DNA from 4 places in the Bacillus sp. FSL K6-0138 genome. Region 3 is predicted to be linked to each of the others. Evidence: riboswitches for the same ligand, from Rfam matches in the RefSeq annotation. Region 3 holds a riboswitch; each other region holds the start of a gene.
The links. Region 3 has a riboswitch for S-adenosylmethionine ahead of MHB78_RS23370 (5-methyltetrahydropteroyltriglutamate--homocysteine S-methyltransferase). Riboswitches for the same ligand answer to the same signal wherever they lie in the genome.
Positions count from the first base shown of each region.

Region 1: it holds a riboswitch for S-adenosylmethionine, as region 3 does, so the genes downstream of both, MHB78_RS15355 (YezD family protein) here and MHB78_RS23370 (5-methyltetrahydropteroyltriglutamate--homocysteine S-methyltransferase) in region 3, are expected to answer to the same signal.
Region 2: it holds a riboswitch for S-adenosylmethionine, as region 3 does, so the genes downstream of both, MHB78_RS17150 (methionine biosynthesis PLP-dependent protein) here and MHB78_RS23370 (5-methyltetrahydropteroyltriglutamate--homocysteine S-methyltransferase) in region 3, are expected to answer to the same signal.
Region 4: it holds a riboswitch for S-adenosylmethionine, as region 3 does, so the genes downstream of both, MHB78_RS06785 (MetQ/NlpA family ABC transporter substrate-binding protein) here and MHB78_RS23370 (5-methyltetrahydropteroyltriglutamate--homocysteine S-methyltransferase) in region 3, are expected to answer to the same signal.

Region 1 is NZ_CP150286.1:2,880,943-2,885,152, forward strand. It holds gene sat (sulfate adenylyltransferase) at 1-353, opposite strand, end outside; gene MHB78_RS15345 (inorganic phosphate transporter) at 379-1,440, opposite strand; gene MHB78_RS15350 (phosphoadenylyl-sulfate reductase) at 1,452-2,153, opposite strand; gene MHB78_RS15355 (YezD family protein) at 2,241-2,384, opposite strand; SAM riboswitch class I at 2,461-2,566, opposite strand; gene pyrE (orotate phosphoribosyltransferase) at 2,717-3,349, opposite strand; gene pyrF (orotidine-5'-phosphate decarboxylase) at 3,346-4,065, opposite strand; gene MHB78_RS15370 (dihydroorotate dehydrogenase) at 4,034-4,210, opposite strand, start outside.
Region 2 is NZ_CP150286.1:3,232,226-3,236,435, forward strand. It holds gene metC (cystathionine beta-lyase) at 1-506, opposite strand, end outside; gene MHB78_RS17150 (methionine biosynthesis PLP-dependent protein) at 503-1,621, opposite strand; SAM riboswitch class I at 1,686-1,803, opposite strand; gene MHB78_RS17155 (hypothetical protein) at 1,967-2,398, shown strand; gene MHB78_RS17160 (helix-hairpin-helix domain-containing protein) at 2,487-2,789, shown strand; gene MHB78_RS17165 (esterase family protein) at 2,970-3,692, shown strand; gene MHB78_RS17170 (YjcG family protein) at 3,758-4,210, shown strand, end outside.
Region 3 is NZ_CP150286.1:4,462,812-4,467,021, reverse strand. It holds one part of gene MHB78_RS23375 (IS3 family transposase) at 1-881, shown strand, start outside; gene MHB78_RS23370 (5-methyltetrahydropteroyltriglutamate--homocysteine S-methyltransferase) at 958-2,088, opposite strand; SAM riboswitch class I at 2,160-2,271, opposite strand; gene MHB78_RS23365 (BglG family transcription antiterminator) at 2,486-4,210, shown strand, end outside.
Region 4 is NZ_CP150286.1:1,221,634-1,225,843, forward strand. It holds gene MHB78_RS06775 (ABC transporter permease) at 1-509, shown strand, start outside; gene MHB78_RS06780 (hypothetical protein) at 538-1,218, opposite strand; SAM riboswitch class I at 1,323-1,428, shown strand; gene MHB78_RS06785 (MetQ/NlpA family ABC transporter substrate-binding protein) at 1,484-2,305, shown strand; gene MHB78_RS06790 (hypothetical protein) at 2,630-3,070, shown strand; gene MHB78_RS06795 (MFS transporter) at 3,227-4,210, shown strand, end outside.

The DNA.
Region 1 (4,210 bases), 1.6 Mb from region 3:
TTTTTCTTATTGGGCTTGTAGATGTCTTCGATTTCAATGACCCCGTATGTTTCTCCCCCGTATGTGAGGCGGACGGTGTCGCCCGTTTTGAATTCGGCGGCTTTTTGTCCGTCAACGGGAAGGCTGATCGGAAGCGTCCAAACATCGCCGCTCGCAAGCCTCATCGTTTCTACGACAGAAAGGTAGTCTTTTTCCGTAAGGAAGCCTTCGATCGGGCTGTACGCCCCGATCCCGATCAATTCGAGATCGGCAAATGCGATCAGGTCAAGTTCGATTTCAGGTCCGATATGTTTCACATCGTATGCTTCATTGACGCGGTTAACCAATACACCGCCGTGTGGCGCTAAACTCATAACTTTATTTCCCCCTACTTGGTGTTTAAATTCCCCCGCCCTGTTCATGGACGGAGCTGTGTTCCTTTTTCACTGCTCTCATCAGGCTGATCGTTCCGACTGATGCAAGAAGAACGCTCGTGACGACGATGAGAGAATAGTAGTCTCCTTTTAAGAAAAGGCTGACCAGCATATAAGACAGGCTCAAGGAAAGAAATGGCGAAACGATCCACACTTTCAGCATCGTTTTGACCACCTGTTTATGAAAAACATTGCCGCCGTTTTTCGCCATTCCCATCCCTATAATAGAAGATGATGTCACTTGCGTGAGCGGAACCGGAAGGCCGAAAATAGAACTGATAATGACAAGGCCCGATCCTGTCCCCGAAAGAAGGATCCCCTCTCCTTTGGAGAATCTGGTGATCTTTTTGCCGTTTGTTTCAAGGACGCGCCGGCCCAACAAAAGGGCGCCGAGCGCGACAAACACCCCGCCGTACAGCGTACCTTGGCCGACGGTCAAAACATGCGCCGCCACCAGCGGCCCAACAGCGTTTGCGACATTGTTCATTCCCGCCGAGAAAGCTTCCATAAAACCGGCAATGACCAGAACGGCCGTCAAGATCTGAAGTTTTTTTCCTGAGGCCGGTTTGACCATCTTTTTCATGATCTTGGCCATCACGTAAGTAAAACAAAACGCGATAAAAGGGATAATCACCCAAAACGCGACAATCACCGTCAAAGATTTGACATACAATACTTGATACGCGACACCTACACCGACGACAGATCCGACTGTCACTTCACTTGTCGATAAAGGAATTCCGAGAACATTTGCGATAAAGAGCGACAAAGCCGCGGATCCGATGATGATGCAGACGATTTCAAGCGTAATCACCCGTTCGGGAATGATCCCTGAGCTGATCGTTTTGACGACTTCCCCTCCGCCGATGACGGCTCCGAGAAGAATGCCGGCCGCACAGATCAGAAGCGCGTGAAACTGTTTTTTCACAGCTTCCGACCCGTAGGCGATGCCCATAGAGGCCGCTGCACCGCTCGCACCGATATTCATCGCAAAAAACAGGCTAAATATAATGGCGGCAAGTTCCATGACTCATCTCCTTACTCGTGTAATCCGCATTCTGTTTTATTCAATCCATTCCAGCGGCCGGAGCGGAGATCGTCCATCGTAAAGGCCGGCGACGTGCACGGTGCGCAGCCGATGCTCGGATAGCCCTGGTCGTGAAGCGGATTGTACGGCAGATCGTGCTTTGTCACATATCTCCAAATATCCTTCCATGTCCAATGGATGAGCGGGCAGACTTTGATAGACTTGAATTTATCGTCCTTGTTTAAAAAGTTCGTCTTGCTCCGCCCCTCGGACTGCTCGCGGCGCAGCCCCGACAGCCATGCCGGATATGCTGAAAGCGTCTCGCGGAGAGGGATGACCTTTCTCATTTCACAGCAGAGGTTCGGGTTGGTCTCCCAAAGTTTGTCCCCGTATTCCTGAGCCTGCTGTTCGACTGTAAGTTCCGGTTTCTTCATCATAATCTGAAGGCCCGGATATCGTTCTTTGACAGCCTCTATCGTTTCATACGTTTCTTTAAAATGAAGCCCTGTATCAAGAAAAACGATGACGGCGTCTTTTTTCACCTTATAGATTAAATCGATGAGGACGATCCCTTCGATTCCGAAGCTGCACGCGTATACGAGCTGATCGCCGTAATGGCCGTACGCCCATTTGAGGACGGACAGCGCGCCTTTATAAGAATCATCCTCCTGAAACGTGATCGTCGGTTCTTCCCATGTACTGTAAGTAAATATTTTCGGTTCCCCCTTTTTTTGCCAACAAAAAAACGGCTTTCAGCAGAAAAAAACTCTGTGAAAACCGCCTCTAGTTTGTCTAGTCAGCTATTTCAATCTTATTTTTTCATTTTTTTCGATTTGAATGACCTTTCCATCCTGGACAACGATTGTGATGGATCCGTAGCTCATATCCTTCAGCATGTCTTTCATTGTGATGATCGCTTTGTCCAGCTGCTCATCCGTTTTCATTGCCAGCTCCTCCTTTTGCCCCGAAAAATAAAATCTTTCTTCCAAATGTGAAAGAAAGACGAGGAACTTTATATATTCCTTATCTCTCAAAATGAGCGCATTTTGCTGGAAGTAGCACCTTACGAATACACGCAGGTTGCCGGGTTTCATCGGACCAGTCCCTCCACCGCTCTTGATAAGTTTGCTTTTGTATTTTTAAATTTTAGCACAATTCGAATAAAAGTCAACCCGACTTTTTTTATAGGATTAATAAAAAATAAAAATGGTTCGATTTTACTATTTTTTGGAGTATCAAAAAAGCCGTCCCCTTCATAAAGAGACGACTGCTTTCTTCATATTTTCATCCATGCTGTTGATTGCGGATCTGCTTTCCATTCTTTCAGCTTTGCTGCATCTGCTTCGCTGATATAGCCTTCGGCAAGCACTGCTTCTGTCAGCGTGTCGTAGTCGGTCAGGGTATGGTATTCGACGCCCGCTTCATCGAAGGCGATACCCGCTTTCGGAAGCCCGTACGTGAAGATTGCAGCAACGCCAAGCACCTCGCAGCCGGCATCATTTAAAGCGGAGACGGCTTCAAGAACACTGCCGCCCGTCGAGATCAGATCTTCGATAACAACAACTTTTTGCCCTTTTTTGACCGCTCCTTCGATTTGATTTCCTTTTCCGTGCGCTTTCGGCTTGCTTCTGACGTAGCACATCGGCAGGCGGAGCCTGTCAGCGGCAAGCGCCGCGTGAGGAATTCCCGCTGTTGCCGTGCCCGCAATGATTTCTGCTTCCGGATATTTGTCTTTGATCAACCCGGCAAGGCCTGATGCGATGTCATCCCTTACCTCAGGATACGAAAGCGTCAACCTGTTGTCGCAGTAAATCGGCGACTTCATGCCGCTCGCCCATGTAAACGGCTCATTCGGCCGCAGGAAAACCGCCTTGATTGCTAATAGATGCTTTGCAATTTCTGTTTTCATGCTTTGATTCCCTCCCACTCAAGCACTATTTTTCGATAAGCCGAAACCGGATCTTCCGCTTGTGTGATCGAACGGCCGACCACGATCGCGGAAACGCCTTTTTCCCTCGCCATGGCTGGCGTTGCCACTCTGACTTGATCGTTCTTATTGTCATCGGCAAGCCGGATTCCCGGCGTCACCGTCAGAAAGGAAGGAGACGTCTCCAGGCAGATCCGGTCCGCTTCGTGAACCGAACAGACGACGCCGTCAAGCCCGCTCTCTTCTGCGAGCTTGCTGTAGCGAAGAACGGTTTCTTCAAGCGGCGTTTCGATCAAAAGCTCATGCTGCAGCATGTCAGGCGACGTGCTTGTCAGCTGTGTAACAGCGATTAATGACGGCCGTTTCTGCCCTGAGACAGTCCCGGCTTCAAGGCCTTCAAGCGCGGCCTCCATCATCCGTCTTCCCCCTGCTGCGTGCACATTGACAAGACTGACGCCAAAACCAGCCAGCCTTTTCATCGCCTTATATACGGTCGTCGGAATGTCATGGCACTTTAAGTCGAGAAATATCCGGCAGTTTTGCTTCTTAAGCTGCTCAAGGATGTAAGGACCTTCCTGATAAAAGAGCTCCATTCCGACTTTTACAAAAAGAGTTTCTCCGTCAAACCGCTTCAAAAACGCAAGCGTTTCCTGTGCGGATGGAAAATCAAGCGCGATGATGGGCGGCGTATTGTTCATGTTTCCAGCTCCTTCCGATGCATTCATCAATAGATCGATATCCGTATTTTCCTAAAACGCGCGGCAAGTCTTCAATGATTTCCGGACAGGCGAACGGATTGACGAAATTGGCCGTGCCGACCGCGACCGCGCTCGCCCCTGCCAG
Region 2 (4,210 bases), 1.2 Mb from region 3:
CCGTGCGCTTTTGCAAGCTTGACGACGCCTCTGATATCCGTAATCCCGAGCGTCGGATTTGAAGGTGTTTCAAGGTAGATGACTTTTGTGTTTTCCTTGATGTTTAAGGCAATTTCATTCAGATCGGTCATATCGACGAATGTATGCTCAATGCCGAAGCGGCTCAGCACCTCTGTAATCATCCGGTATGTGCCCCCGTACACATCTTTTGTGACAAGAACGTGATCCCCTTTTGACAAAAGCAAAAAGGCGGTAGAGATGGCGGCCATTCCCGAAGAAAAAGCAAAGCCGCGCGTCCCGCCTTCAAGCTCTGCGATCGCGTCTTCAAGCGCTTTTCTCGTCGGGGTTCCGGAACGGCTGTAATCGTATTCGCCAAACTGGTTAAAAGACGCCTGGTGAAAGGTCGATGCATGCTGGATCGGCACGCTGACTGCTCCGGTCGCCGCATCCGTTTTCGCCTGGTTGTGTACGAGTTTTGTTTCGAGCGTCCAGTTACCCTTCGTCATGCCTGCACTGCCTCCTCTTTTACTTTTTGCAATGCCTGCTTCAGGTCATGCTTCAAGTCGGATACGTGTTCGATTCCGACGGAAAAGCGCAGCAGCCTGTTGCAGACGCCGCCGGCGATCCGGATGTCCTCAGGGATATCCATATGGGTCTGCGTCGCCGGATACGTGATAAAGCTTTCCACCCCGCCGAGGCTTTCGGCAAAGCAAATCGTTTGCAAGCTTTTCAAAAACGGGTTGACCCATTCTTCCTTTTGAACGCGGAATGACAGCATGCCGCCCCTTCCCGGGTAAAGAACGTCTGCAACTTCTTCCTGCTCCTCTAAAAATGAGGCGAGCTCCCGGGCGTTTTCCTCGTGCTGCTTCATTCTGAGGGCGAGCGTTTTCATCCCTCTCATCAAGAGCCACGAATCAAACGGGGACAAAACCGCGCCGATCGCGTTTTGATGCTGAAACATTTCCTCTGACAGCTCTTCTCCTTTCGCGACAACGAGCCCTGCCAATAGGTCGTTGTGTCCGCCGAGGTACTTTGTTGCACTGTGAATGACAAGATCGGCGCCAAGTTCAATCGGCCGCTGCAATACCGGAGTGTAAAACGTATTGTCGACAATCAGCAGCAAGTCGTGCTCCTTGGCGATTTTCGCGACTTTTTTGATATCGGTTTCCTTCATTAACGGATTTGTCGGAGTTTCTACAAAAAGGGCCTTTGTGTTTTCCGTAATTTTTGACTTGATACAGTCTTCGTCTGAAAAATCGTCGTACAAAAAGCGCAGCCCGTATTTTTTCCATTCGTTTTCAAACAGGCGGTATGTCCCTCCGTACAAATCCGAGGAAACGATCAGTTCGTCTCCGCTTTGAAACAGCGCCATAATCGTTTGAATGGCGGCCATGCCGGAGCTGAACGCAAAGCCGCGCGTCCCTCCCTCAAGCTTTGCGATCGCGTCTTCGACAAGCTGTCTTGTCGGATTTTTTGTACGAATATAGTCAAACCCCGTGGATTCTCCGATTCCTCTGTGCCTGTAAGCGGAGGAGAAATAAACCGGGGGATTGACGGTTCCTGTTATTTCATCACTGCGGTTTCCGATTTGCGCCAGTGTTGTTTGTACATGTTCAGTCATATGACACCATCCTTTAAAAAGTAAAAACCCCTTCTTCATAAGAAGAAGGGGTATTATTCGCTTCTTCTTATCTTCCAAGCATAACGCTTGCTGGATTTAGCACCTTGGTGCACTGACATCGTCAAGTGCAACAGGTTGCTGAGGTTTCAAAGGGCCAGTCCCTCCACCTCTCGTGATAAGAAAGTGTTTAATTTTCTGATTGTTCTTTACTTTACCCCAATTCAGGAGAATTTTCAAGAGTCTTTTTTCAATCTTTATGCAGGCAGTTTTGGCGTCCCTTTCCCCATAAGTTTAAGTACAAGATACAGCTTAGCTTATGATACATTTAAATAAAGAGGTGATAAAATGATAGAAATCATTTATGGTACGGATGCCCTCGAAGGCTCTTGTTACATAGAGATTCTTCCGGATAAATACCGGGGCAAGTGTTGGAACACGTCTTCGATTTACTTTACAGGAGACAACTTCGGCTATATGATGCCAGCCTTTGAAAAGTGCTATAAACCATTCGATTATTTTGCTTTCAATGAAATGGATACAGATACTTGGAAGTTGATTATGAAGGAATTGGAAGTAATGAAGCAAAATTTAATCAATGATCCCGACCCGCATTCATTGAAAGATGTTTTAGGGTTTCCGTTCGTTTACTCGGAGGAAGAGTTTTTGGAAAACCATCAAGCAAACATCAAACAGCTGATCTCAATGATCTCCGAATTTCAAACGTGGATAGAGGAAAAAAGCGATTCAACTCAGTTTATATCCGTGTTAGGAATGTAAAAGAGGTGAATATATAAAACTCCCTTTGACAAATCATGAACGGGCCAACTTAAGGGCAGCCAAGATAAAATTAAAAGATACGGCAGAGATGGAGATTGCAGACCTTGCCAAGACGCTCGGCTCCCCTCTAGATCGGGCGGAATACATAAAAGCGCTCGCCCAGTTTCAAACGGTTCCTTCAATTGGGCCGAAGATGGCCCAATGTGCCGTTGATCTCGGCTTTTATTCTCTTGATGACATAAAGAATGAAACAGGCGCTGATTTGCTAAACCGTTTGGAAGAACTTAAAGGCTGCTGGGAAGACCCTTGTGTAGAGGATTCCTTGCGATGCATCGTCCATCACGCCAATCATCGTGGCAGCGACAAAAACTGGTGGGACCTTCACTGCTGACAGAAAAAGATACCGTGAACAATACGGCTATCCTGCGGAAAGACCTTCCGCCCCCTGCTATGAGAAGAATAGCTGAAACTATGGAACCCGCTGAAAATGACACTTAAAAAGAGAATTTTCGCGCCATTCGTGATACAATGTATGGAAACGTTAACAACCTACTTTCTGGAGGAGTTCATCTTGGCCATAAAAACAGGAGTCATTCAGGAAAAAACGCTTTTTTCGGAAGAGCTTGGCGAAGAAATGGAGCTTTTGGTTTATTTGCCAGCCAGCTATTCCCCGCTCTACAAATATCACGTTATCATCGCACAGGATGGTCACGACTATTTCCGCCTGGGGCGCATCAGCCGGCAGATCGAAGAGCTGATAAAAAACGGCGAAATCGAACGGTGCATCGTGATCGGCGTCCCTTACAAAAACGTGCAGGAAAGAAGGCGTACATACCATCCGGAGGGAACGAAATTTGAAGCTTATAAACGCTTTTTGGCCCATGAACTGGTTCCTTTCACAGACCGCGAGTATCCGACATATCAAGTCGGATCGGGCAGGACGCTGATCGGCGATTCCCTCGGGGCGACGGTCTCCCTCATGACAGCTCTCGAGTATCCGAATATGTTTGGAAACGTCATCATGCAGTCACCTTACGTCGACAGTCATGTGCTCGAAAAAGTTGCGGATGCCGATTCCCTGCAGCTCATTTCGATCTATCATCAAATCGGCACAAAAGAAACCGCGGTCAAAACGACAGACGACCAGATACTCGATTTCACAGCTCCTAATGAACAGCTGAAAGAACTGCTTCAAAAAAAGAACACGAACTATCACTTTGAAACATTCGACGGAGACCATAAATGGACATACTGGCAGCCGTTAATCACGCCCGCTTTAAAAAAAATGCTCTAGCTCTCCGAATAAAAGCCTTTCTTTGTTATACTAAGACCATACAAATTGTCTAAGGAGGGAACAAAATGAAATACGGTATTGTGTTATTTCCATCAAAAAAACTTCAGGACATTGCAAATTCCTACCGGAAACGCTATGATCCGAATTACGCCTTAATCCCGCCTCATCTCACATTAAGAGCGCCATTTGAATCGTCCGAAGAAGACATCGGCAAAGTCGTTGCACACCTGAGGGAGCTTTCAAAAGAGATGGCGCCGGTCACACTGAAGATTACAAAGTTCAGCTCTTTTGCCCCGGTTAATAACGTAATTTATATGAAAGCGGAACCGACACGGGAATTAACCGAGCTGCACGAAAAAATGTACAGCGGCGTTTTGGAAGGCAAACCGGAGTATGCGTTTGTTCCCCATGTGACGATTGCCCAAAACCTTTCCGATGATGAGCACTCCGATGTGCTTGGAACGCTGAAAATGCAAGACGCGACCCACGAAGAAGTCATCGACCGCTTTCACCTGCTT
Region 3 (4,210 bases):
TTCTAAGTCAGGTTCGGTACGAAGATCGATATCTCGCCATTTTAGAGCTGAATCGAAAAGAAGGCTTTTCTGTCCAAATGTTATGTGAGATTGCCGAAGTTTCGCGCCAGGGGTATTACAAATGGAGGAGCCGAGTACCTTCAGCGAGAGAAAAACAGAATGAAAAGATTATCGCCAAAATGGCGCTACTTCACGAACAAATTGGCGGTATCTACGGATACCGCAGAATGACCTTAAACATGAACCGCCGCTTTAAAGAGCGCCTCAATCATAAGCGCATCTATCGGCTGATGAAAATTGCCAAGCTGGAGTGTGTCATTCGGCGGAAGAAAAAACGTTACGGCAAAGCGACGCCTCAACATGTGTCCGAAAATATCCTGAATCGAGAGTTTAAAGCGGACAAACCAAATCAAAAATGGGTGACTGATGTGACAGAGCTAAAATACGGCCATCGGAAAGCGTACCTCAGTGCCATTTTAGATCTTCATGAGGGAATGGTCGTGTCTTATGTGCTGGGGAAATCCAATAATAACGCCCTTGTGTTTAAAACCTTGAACCAAGCGCTTGAGGCAGCCCCAAACGCACGTCCTCTCCTTCACAGCGACAGAGGTTTTCAATACACGTCCCACCAGTTTAGAAGGATGATTGAAAACGCAAATATGACACAGAGTATGTCCCGCGTCGGCCGCTGTATTGATAACGGCCCCATTGAGTCGTTTTGGGGGAAATTAAAATGCGAGAAATACAGACGGAATTCGTACGAGACATTTGAGGCACTTCAAAGCGCAATTGATGAATATATCCACTTTTACAACCACGATCGTCTACAAGAAAAACTAAACGGCCTCAGCCCAGTGGAATACAGGGCTAAAGCCGTCTAGTGTGTTTTAGTTATTTCCACTGTCTACTTGACAGGGTGCAGATCAATATCAGGTATGGCTTGAAACATGTCCTTATTTATTTCCAAACGTCTTCGGCAATTTCGATCACGTGGCGCAGTTTTTCCCACTGCTGTTCTTCGGTCAGCAGGTTGCCTTCTTCCGTTGAAGCAAAGCCGCACTGCGGGCTTAAGCACAGCTGGTTCAGGTCGACATATCGGGACGCCTCTTCAATGCGCCGCTTAATATCATCCGGGTTTTCAAGCTCTCCGAATTTAGATGTAATTAAGCCGAGGACGATTTGCAGGTCTTTCCGTTTCACGAAGCGAAGCGGTTCAAATCCGCCGGAGCGCTCATCATCGAATTCAAGGAAGAGCCCGTCAAGGTTCAGTCCGTCGAAAATCGTTTCAGCAGCGGCGTCGTATCCGCCTTCTGCCACCCATGTTGACTGGAAGTTTCCGCGGCAAATATGCATTGTGACAGTCAAATCATCCGGACGTCCTTCGATTGCTTCGTTGATCGTATTGGCGAAGGACTGGCGCAGCTCATCAGGCTGGCGGCCGAACGCCTTGATTTGCTCATGTCCCTTTTCTGAGAAAAATACGGACCAGGCAGTGTCATCAAGCTGCAAATAGCGGCAGCCGGCATCGTAGAACGCGCGGATCGCTTTTTTGTAAGCCTGCGCCACATCGTGGTGGAATTCATCCAGATCCTCGTACGGGCTTTCTTCCAGCTTTCCTCTGAAAAACAGCATATTCGGGCTCGGGATCGTCATTTTCGGCGTATGCGTTCCCGCAATACTATGAAGAAACTTATAATCTTCCAGCATCGGATGGTTTGTAAAGTCGACTTTGTCGGTTACTTTTATGCCGCGCGGTTTCGTTACGACATTGTGAAATTGAATACCTTTGTCCGCTACATAGCCTTCAACACCGTCAAGACCTTCGAGAAAATCGAAATGCCACCATGAGCGGCGGAATTCGCCGTCTGTTACGGCTTTCAGGCCGATTTCTTTTTGTTTTTCGACAATGCGTTTGATCTCTTCGTTTTCAACTTCACGCAATTGTTCCGCGGTAATTTCCCCGTTTGCTTTTTGCAGGCGCGCTTTTTTAACAGGCTCAGACCTGAGCAGGCTGCCCACCTGGTCCGCCCTGAACGGTCCTATTTTTCTTCCTGGCGTTTGCTGCAGTACATCGGTTGATTGTGTCATGCTTCATCCCTCTTTCTTTATTAACATAAAAAAGCTCTTCCCGATAAGGAAGAGCTTGGCAGACAATCTCCTCCTTATCTTCAAGAGCACAGCCGTGCTCTTAAGGAATTAGCACCATTCTGTCAAAAAGACAGCGGTTGCCGGGCTTCACAGGGCCAGTCCCTCCACCACTCTTGATAAGGAAAACCTTTTTATGCGATTTTTATAATAATTTTAATATTAATACTTTTTGCGAAAATGTCAATGGGTTTTGATATGGTTTTCCCATTTCAAGATGAACACGGTTCATCACAACTCTCATTTGAAAGCGTTTTCTCAATTGTGTTCAATCTCCATATTTCCGGGCGATAAAAAAATATAATAAAACTAAGGACGGGATTATTAAAGGGGGGGAAAGATGAAGAGCAAATTAAAAGACGTCGTCCTTCATTTGGTGATGAATCGCTCTTCTTCGGTTGATTGGATAGAAAAAGAGATCAGCCAAAAGAAAAGCGCGATTTGCAGCCATATCCGAGAGTTGAATGACCATATCGGAAAACAAAAATTAGATTTGATCCAAATCGCCCGAGAAGACGGCTCCATTGTGATAACCGAAAGAACGAGGGCTTACCTGTATAACATGCTGAAAAAGCCGGCGTTTATTGAACTTGATTACATCCCGCCCGAATGCAGAACAAGCCTGGTCATCATTAAACTCGGCGCAAATCCGGCCTCTGATTCTTTAAAGGAATTGGCCGATTTCGCAGCTGTCAGCAAAAATACGATGCTGCATGACATCAAAACGATCAAGGAATCTTTAAAAAATGAATCTATCGATTTGACGTACTCCAGGAAAGGCGGGTATCAGCTGATAGGTTCTGAATATCATATCCGAAAGCGGCTTGTGATCGAGACAAAAAAACTGCTGATGCATGACGCCGGGGCGGCACTATTAGAGAGAAAAGGACTCGTCGATCAAAAGGAGCTGTTCTTTTTAAGAAAGCGCTTGATGAAAGCCGAAGAAAAGCTTTCGATATCGCTGACTGATGAGCAGATTGAAGATTTGCCGATCGTGCTCTTCTTGCTCATCAGGCGCATCAAGGCGTGCAAGCATGAATGGACGCTGGAGATCGAAGAGTCGGATGTCATCAATACAAGGGAATATAAGTGCCTGAAAAACATCTTTTGGGACATACCCGATTTAAGCGAAAAAGATCAATTGTATTTGTCTCTGCAGGTGCTTTCCTCAAACCGGCTCGAATCCGCCCTCGATATTTCGGGCAGCAGTGGCCTTGTCGATGCCGTCAACGAATTTCTCGATCTGCTTGAAGGTCAGCTTGCAACAGACCTAGTGAACAAAGCGGAACTGAAAAACAGGCTCCTTTTGCACCTGCGCCCGGCCGTTTACAGAACAAAGATGGGGCTGAATGTCGAAAATCCCTTGAAGGATCAGTTTATCCGCGAATTTTCGCCGATTTATTCGATCGTTGCGAAGTCTGTTTTTCCGATCGAAAGAGTCGTCAGGGTGCCGCTGTCACAGGAAGAGATTGTTTATATCGCAATGATCGTACAGGCATGGATGAATCAAACAAAAGCGGAGAAGGATTTTGTCTTTAAAGCTTTGGTCGTCTGCCGCAACGGGGTATCTGTCTCAAAGCTTCTGCTTGAAACGTTAAAAGGAATGTTTCCCCATTTTCAGTTTATCGGCGCATATGCCGAACGAAATTTTAAGAAATACGAAGAAACAGTCGATTTTATTTTTTCGACCGTGCCTTTAAATACAGGGAAGAAAACGTTTTTGGTCGACCCGATTTTAAATGAGAAAGACCGCTTTTTATTAAAAAAAGAGATCCAAATGTATATCGACCAGGACAGCGAAAAGAAGGCGCTCGAATTAATGTTTCATTTAAAGGATTATATCGATCAGAAAGACTACACGGCTGTAAGAGAAAAAATCGTTTCGTTTTTTAATCAACCGCCGCCGGCTGCAGATGAAAGAACCGATGCAAAAAGCCTTTTTCCGTTTTCAGAGGAACACATCTGCTTTACGGAAGCAGACATGACGTGGGAAGAAGCGCTTGATACGGCCATGAAGCCGATGATGGGAAGGCGTGCAATCGATGAACGCTACAAGCGGCGGGTA
Region 4 (4,210 bases), 1.4 Mb from region 3:
AAGACAAAGGCTTCTTCGTCGATTCTGTCACGAAAAAGCTGGACAGCGTCAACCTGCTTTTTATGGCTTTTAAAATCGGACTGATTTTCGTCGGGGTAATCGCCGTATTGATTTCTGCGATCGGCATTTTCAACACGATGACAATGGCCGTCACGGAGCGGACCCAGGAGATCGGAATTATGAAAGCGATCGGTGCGAGTCCGAACGTCATCCGCAAAATGTTTTTAATGGAAAGCGCCTATATCGGCTTCATCGGATCTGTATTCGGCGTTATCATCTCATACGGTGTCAGCTTCCTGGTGAACAAGCTTCTCCCCGTGATTTTGTCATCGGTTTCCCAAGGCGAAGGGAGCGCACAGGATTTCAGCATCACGTTCTCCTATATTCCGGTGAGCCTTGTCATCATTGCGACTGTCATCAGTATGGGGGTTGCAATTCTGTCAGGATTGAATCCGGCCGTCAAAGCGACGAGAACGAACGTGCTGACTGCGTTAAGAAGAGAATTATAGAAAGAAAGCCGGCAGCGCGCCGGCTTTTTTAACGTTTTGGCGGTCTGTATCCCGCGTCTTGTGCTTCCTGTTCAGAACAAAACCATTGGACGACGTTTTTCGTGCGGTCATAGTATGTACTTCTAGGCGTATGATAAATTTTGTTGACGCTTCCCTTAATGTTGCACTCCTGACTGTGCTCTGCGGTCTTTTTGGAAGAGCCTGAGCTTTTATTCTGCCCGGCTGAAGCAGCTTCTGTTTGCTTATCTGCCTGGGCCTGCTTCGTTTTTGCGCTGTTCTTTTGGACGCCTGCCAGTTTTTTCTCTGCTGATTTCTTATCTTTCGCGAGCTTGTCCTTTTCTTTGAGCAGGTTCTCATTTTCTTTTTTTAACGTTTCGTTCTCCGTTTTTACGGATGCCAATGTTTCATTCGTTTCTTGAATCCGCTCTTTTAATGATTTGATTTCGTTTGAAAGAGACGTTTTCTCAGACGTCAATTCTTTGATTTGAGCCGTCTGTTCTTTCGTTTCGTTTTCCCCGGCGTATGTTTTCTGATCCGTATAAGGTGATGTCGCAGCGCAAAGGAGAAAACCGCCTATCAGAAAGGGATAAAAGATTTTTTTGGAGAATCGTTTGTCAGGCGAAAAGAACTTTTTTCTGATCAAATGAAAAACAGCATAGCCGAGCGAAAAAATGATGGAAAAAAATCCGATTGCATAGAAAAATTCCATTTTTGGGTCTCCTTTCTTCTTGTATTCATATTTTAACTCATTAAGTTGAAAAAGTTCTTGCAAATCTCAATATTCATACGTAGAATGAAGGGAATCAAATATGTAACTTATGAAGAGAGATGGAGGGACTGGCCCTGTGAAATCTCAGCAACCTGCATAAGCAAGGTGCTAAATCCAGCAGAATGTCAGACGCATTCTGAAAGATAAGTGATCGACTCTTTCAGGCGGACTGGAAGAGTTTTTTTATGTTGAGGAGGAGATTGGAATGAAGAAATGGACAAAATTGTGGGGAACACTTGCATTGGCGGGAACACTTGCCCTTCTTGCCGCATGCGGAAACAGCGCGGCAAACGGAAGCAAGGCGATTAAAATCGGTGCAACCGCAGGCCCTTATTACGATATGGTCACAAAAGCGATTAAGCCTGAGCTTGAGAAAAAAGGCTATCAAGTGGATGTCGTTCAATTTACAGATTATGTGCAGCCGAATACGGCATTGACGGAAGGCGAGCTTGACGCCAATTTGTTTCAGCATGAAGTCTTTATGAAAGCTTACAATAAGGAAAACAACAAAGATCTCGCCGCTCTGATTTCGGTGCCGACCGCACCGATGGGTCTGTACTCATCCAAGTATAAATCGCTAAAAGAGGTCAAGGCGGGGGCACAAGTAGCTATACCGAATGATCCGGCTAACGCTGCCAGGGCGTTTTTAACGCTTAAGGATCAAGGATTGATCAAGCTGAAGGACGGCATCGATACATTGAAAGCTTCTGAACGCGATATCACGGACAATCCGAAAAAGCTGACGTTTAAGCAGCTCGAATCCGCCAACCTGCCAAGGGCGGTTGAAGATCTTGACATCGCCGCCGTACCGGGCAATTTCGCCCTGTCTGCCAGCATGAAGTTGCAGGATGCCCTTGCGCTTGAAAACATGCCTGACCGCTACCGCAACCAAATCGTTGTCGACGGAAAAAACAAAGATAAACCATTCGCCAAAGATTTAAAAGAAGCGGTCAAATCGGAGGCTTTCGAAAAAACGATCGACAAAGAATTCGCCGGATTCGGAAAGCCGAAATGGATGACCGAATAGCGGCATGCGAACATACAGCTTCTAACGGCAACGTAGATGCCGCTGTGCCGGTTTCTAATCTCAAGACATACATGTCATCGGACAGCCTCAGGGAGCCGGCATCTTGCCGGCTTTTTTTCGTTCTTCGCTTTCTGTTCCATAGGACGACGTTTTCCAGGGGAGCGGGAGAACCGCCGAAAAACAGATTGCATATAAAACGAAGTGCGAAATCGCCGATAGAAAAAAGGAAAGCTGAAATTCCGATTATTATGATCGATTCAATATGGACCGGTTCTCCCGAATCTGCGAACTTTTTCCGCTTTTTTATGATAGGAGGCGTTTGACGTGATAAAATTTTCGGCCTTAACAGGCGCGCTTGGGGTGGCAGGAGTGATTACGCTCATCATTTCATGTGCAAACGGAACAGAAAGCGGCAGCCGGACGATTAAAATCGGTTCTGCTGAAGAACAGTATTTTGATATTCAGTCCGCAAAAACGGCTGGATTTGCGGCATTCTTTCAGCCGAATCGCGGGGAAAAGCCTTACGCCGGTCAGTTTCAAAACGGGGTGTTTGCGGAATTTCAAAATAAGAAACATGACAAAAAAACCGGCTGTTTTATGGGGGAGCCGGGTTCGCCAATGGACGTAAGAAACGGGGCTGAACGTCCGCCGGCATTCGAACAGCCAGGAACTGTAAAACATCCGCGGGACGGGAGCGGTGCTGAGCCGGACAGGATAAAAATCCACGATGGCCCGGACCCTGAATACAAACCCCGCCCCATCTAAGCAGCGGAGATTAAAGTATTTTTCTGAATATTATAAAAAATACCCTTTCTAAAAAGGGGTTTTTTTATGAAGGAAAACCGAATTCCCTCCATTGAAAAAAATGGCCAAAACGAATAGAATCTAGAAGGAACGAAAATCAGAAAGAAGGAAAACACAGTGCCGCGTACGTTATGGATGCTGATCATCGGGATGTTTATCAATGTAACGGGGTCTTCTTTTTTGTGGCCTTTGAACACTATCTATATTCACGACCATTTAGGGAAATCGTTAACCGCAGCCGGATTTGTATTGATGCTCAACTCCGGAGCCAATGTCATCGGAAATTTATGCGGCGGTTATTTGTTTGATAAAATCGGCGGTTTCAAATCCGTCATTATCGGAATCGTGATCACGTTTGTCAGCCTTTCCGCCCTCGTGTTTTTTCATGGCTGGACGGCTTATATCCTCTTGTTGACAGCTGTCGGATTCGGGTCGGGTGTTGTGTTTCCGGCATGCTACGCAATGGCCGGAGCGGTTTGGCCCGAAGGCGGCAGAAAGGCTTTTAATGCCGTGTATGTAGCGCAAAATGCCGGGGTCGCTGTCGGTTCCGCGCTTGGGGGAGTCGTTGCATCATTTTCATTCGCTTACGTCTTTTTTGCGAATGCGATGCTTTATGCCGTTTTTTTCGCGATTGCATGTTTTGGATTCAGACATATCCGCACAGAACGTGCAGTACAGTCATCCGTTGTAGATCATGCTGCCGGCGCAAGCGGAAAATCAAGATTTTCAGCCCTCATGCTCGTATGTACGGGCTATCTTCTCGGCTGGGTCGCTTATTCCCAATGGTCTTCAACGATCGCTTCACATACGCAGGATCTCGGCATATCGCTCGGGCAGTACAGTCTGCTATGGACGGTCAACGGTGCGCTCATCGTCCTGGGTCAGCCGCTTACCGGAATGTTTGTCCACAGATTCGCCAGTTCGCTAAAAAAACAAATCGTGAGCGGATTCATCATTTTTATGTTTGCTTACGGCATGCTGTTTGCCGCTGAATCTTTCCGGGTTTTCCTCGGCGCGATGATCGTGCTGACGCTCGGGGAAATGCTCGTCTGGCCGGCTGTTCCGACGATCGCAAACCGCCTCGCACCGCGGGGGAAAGAA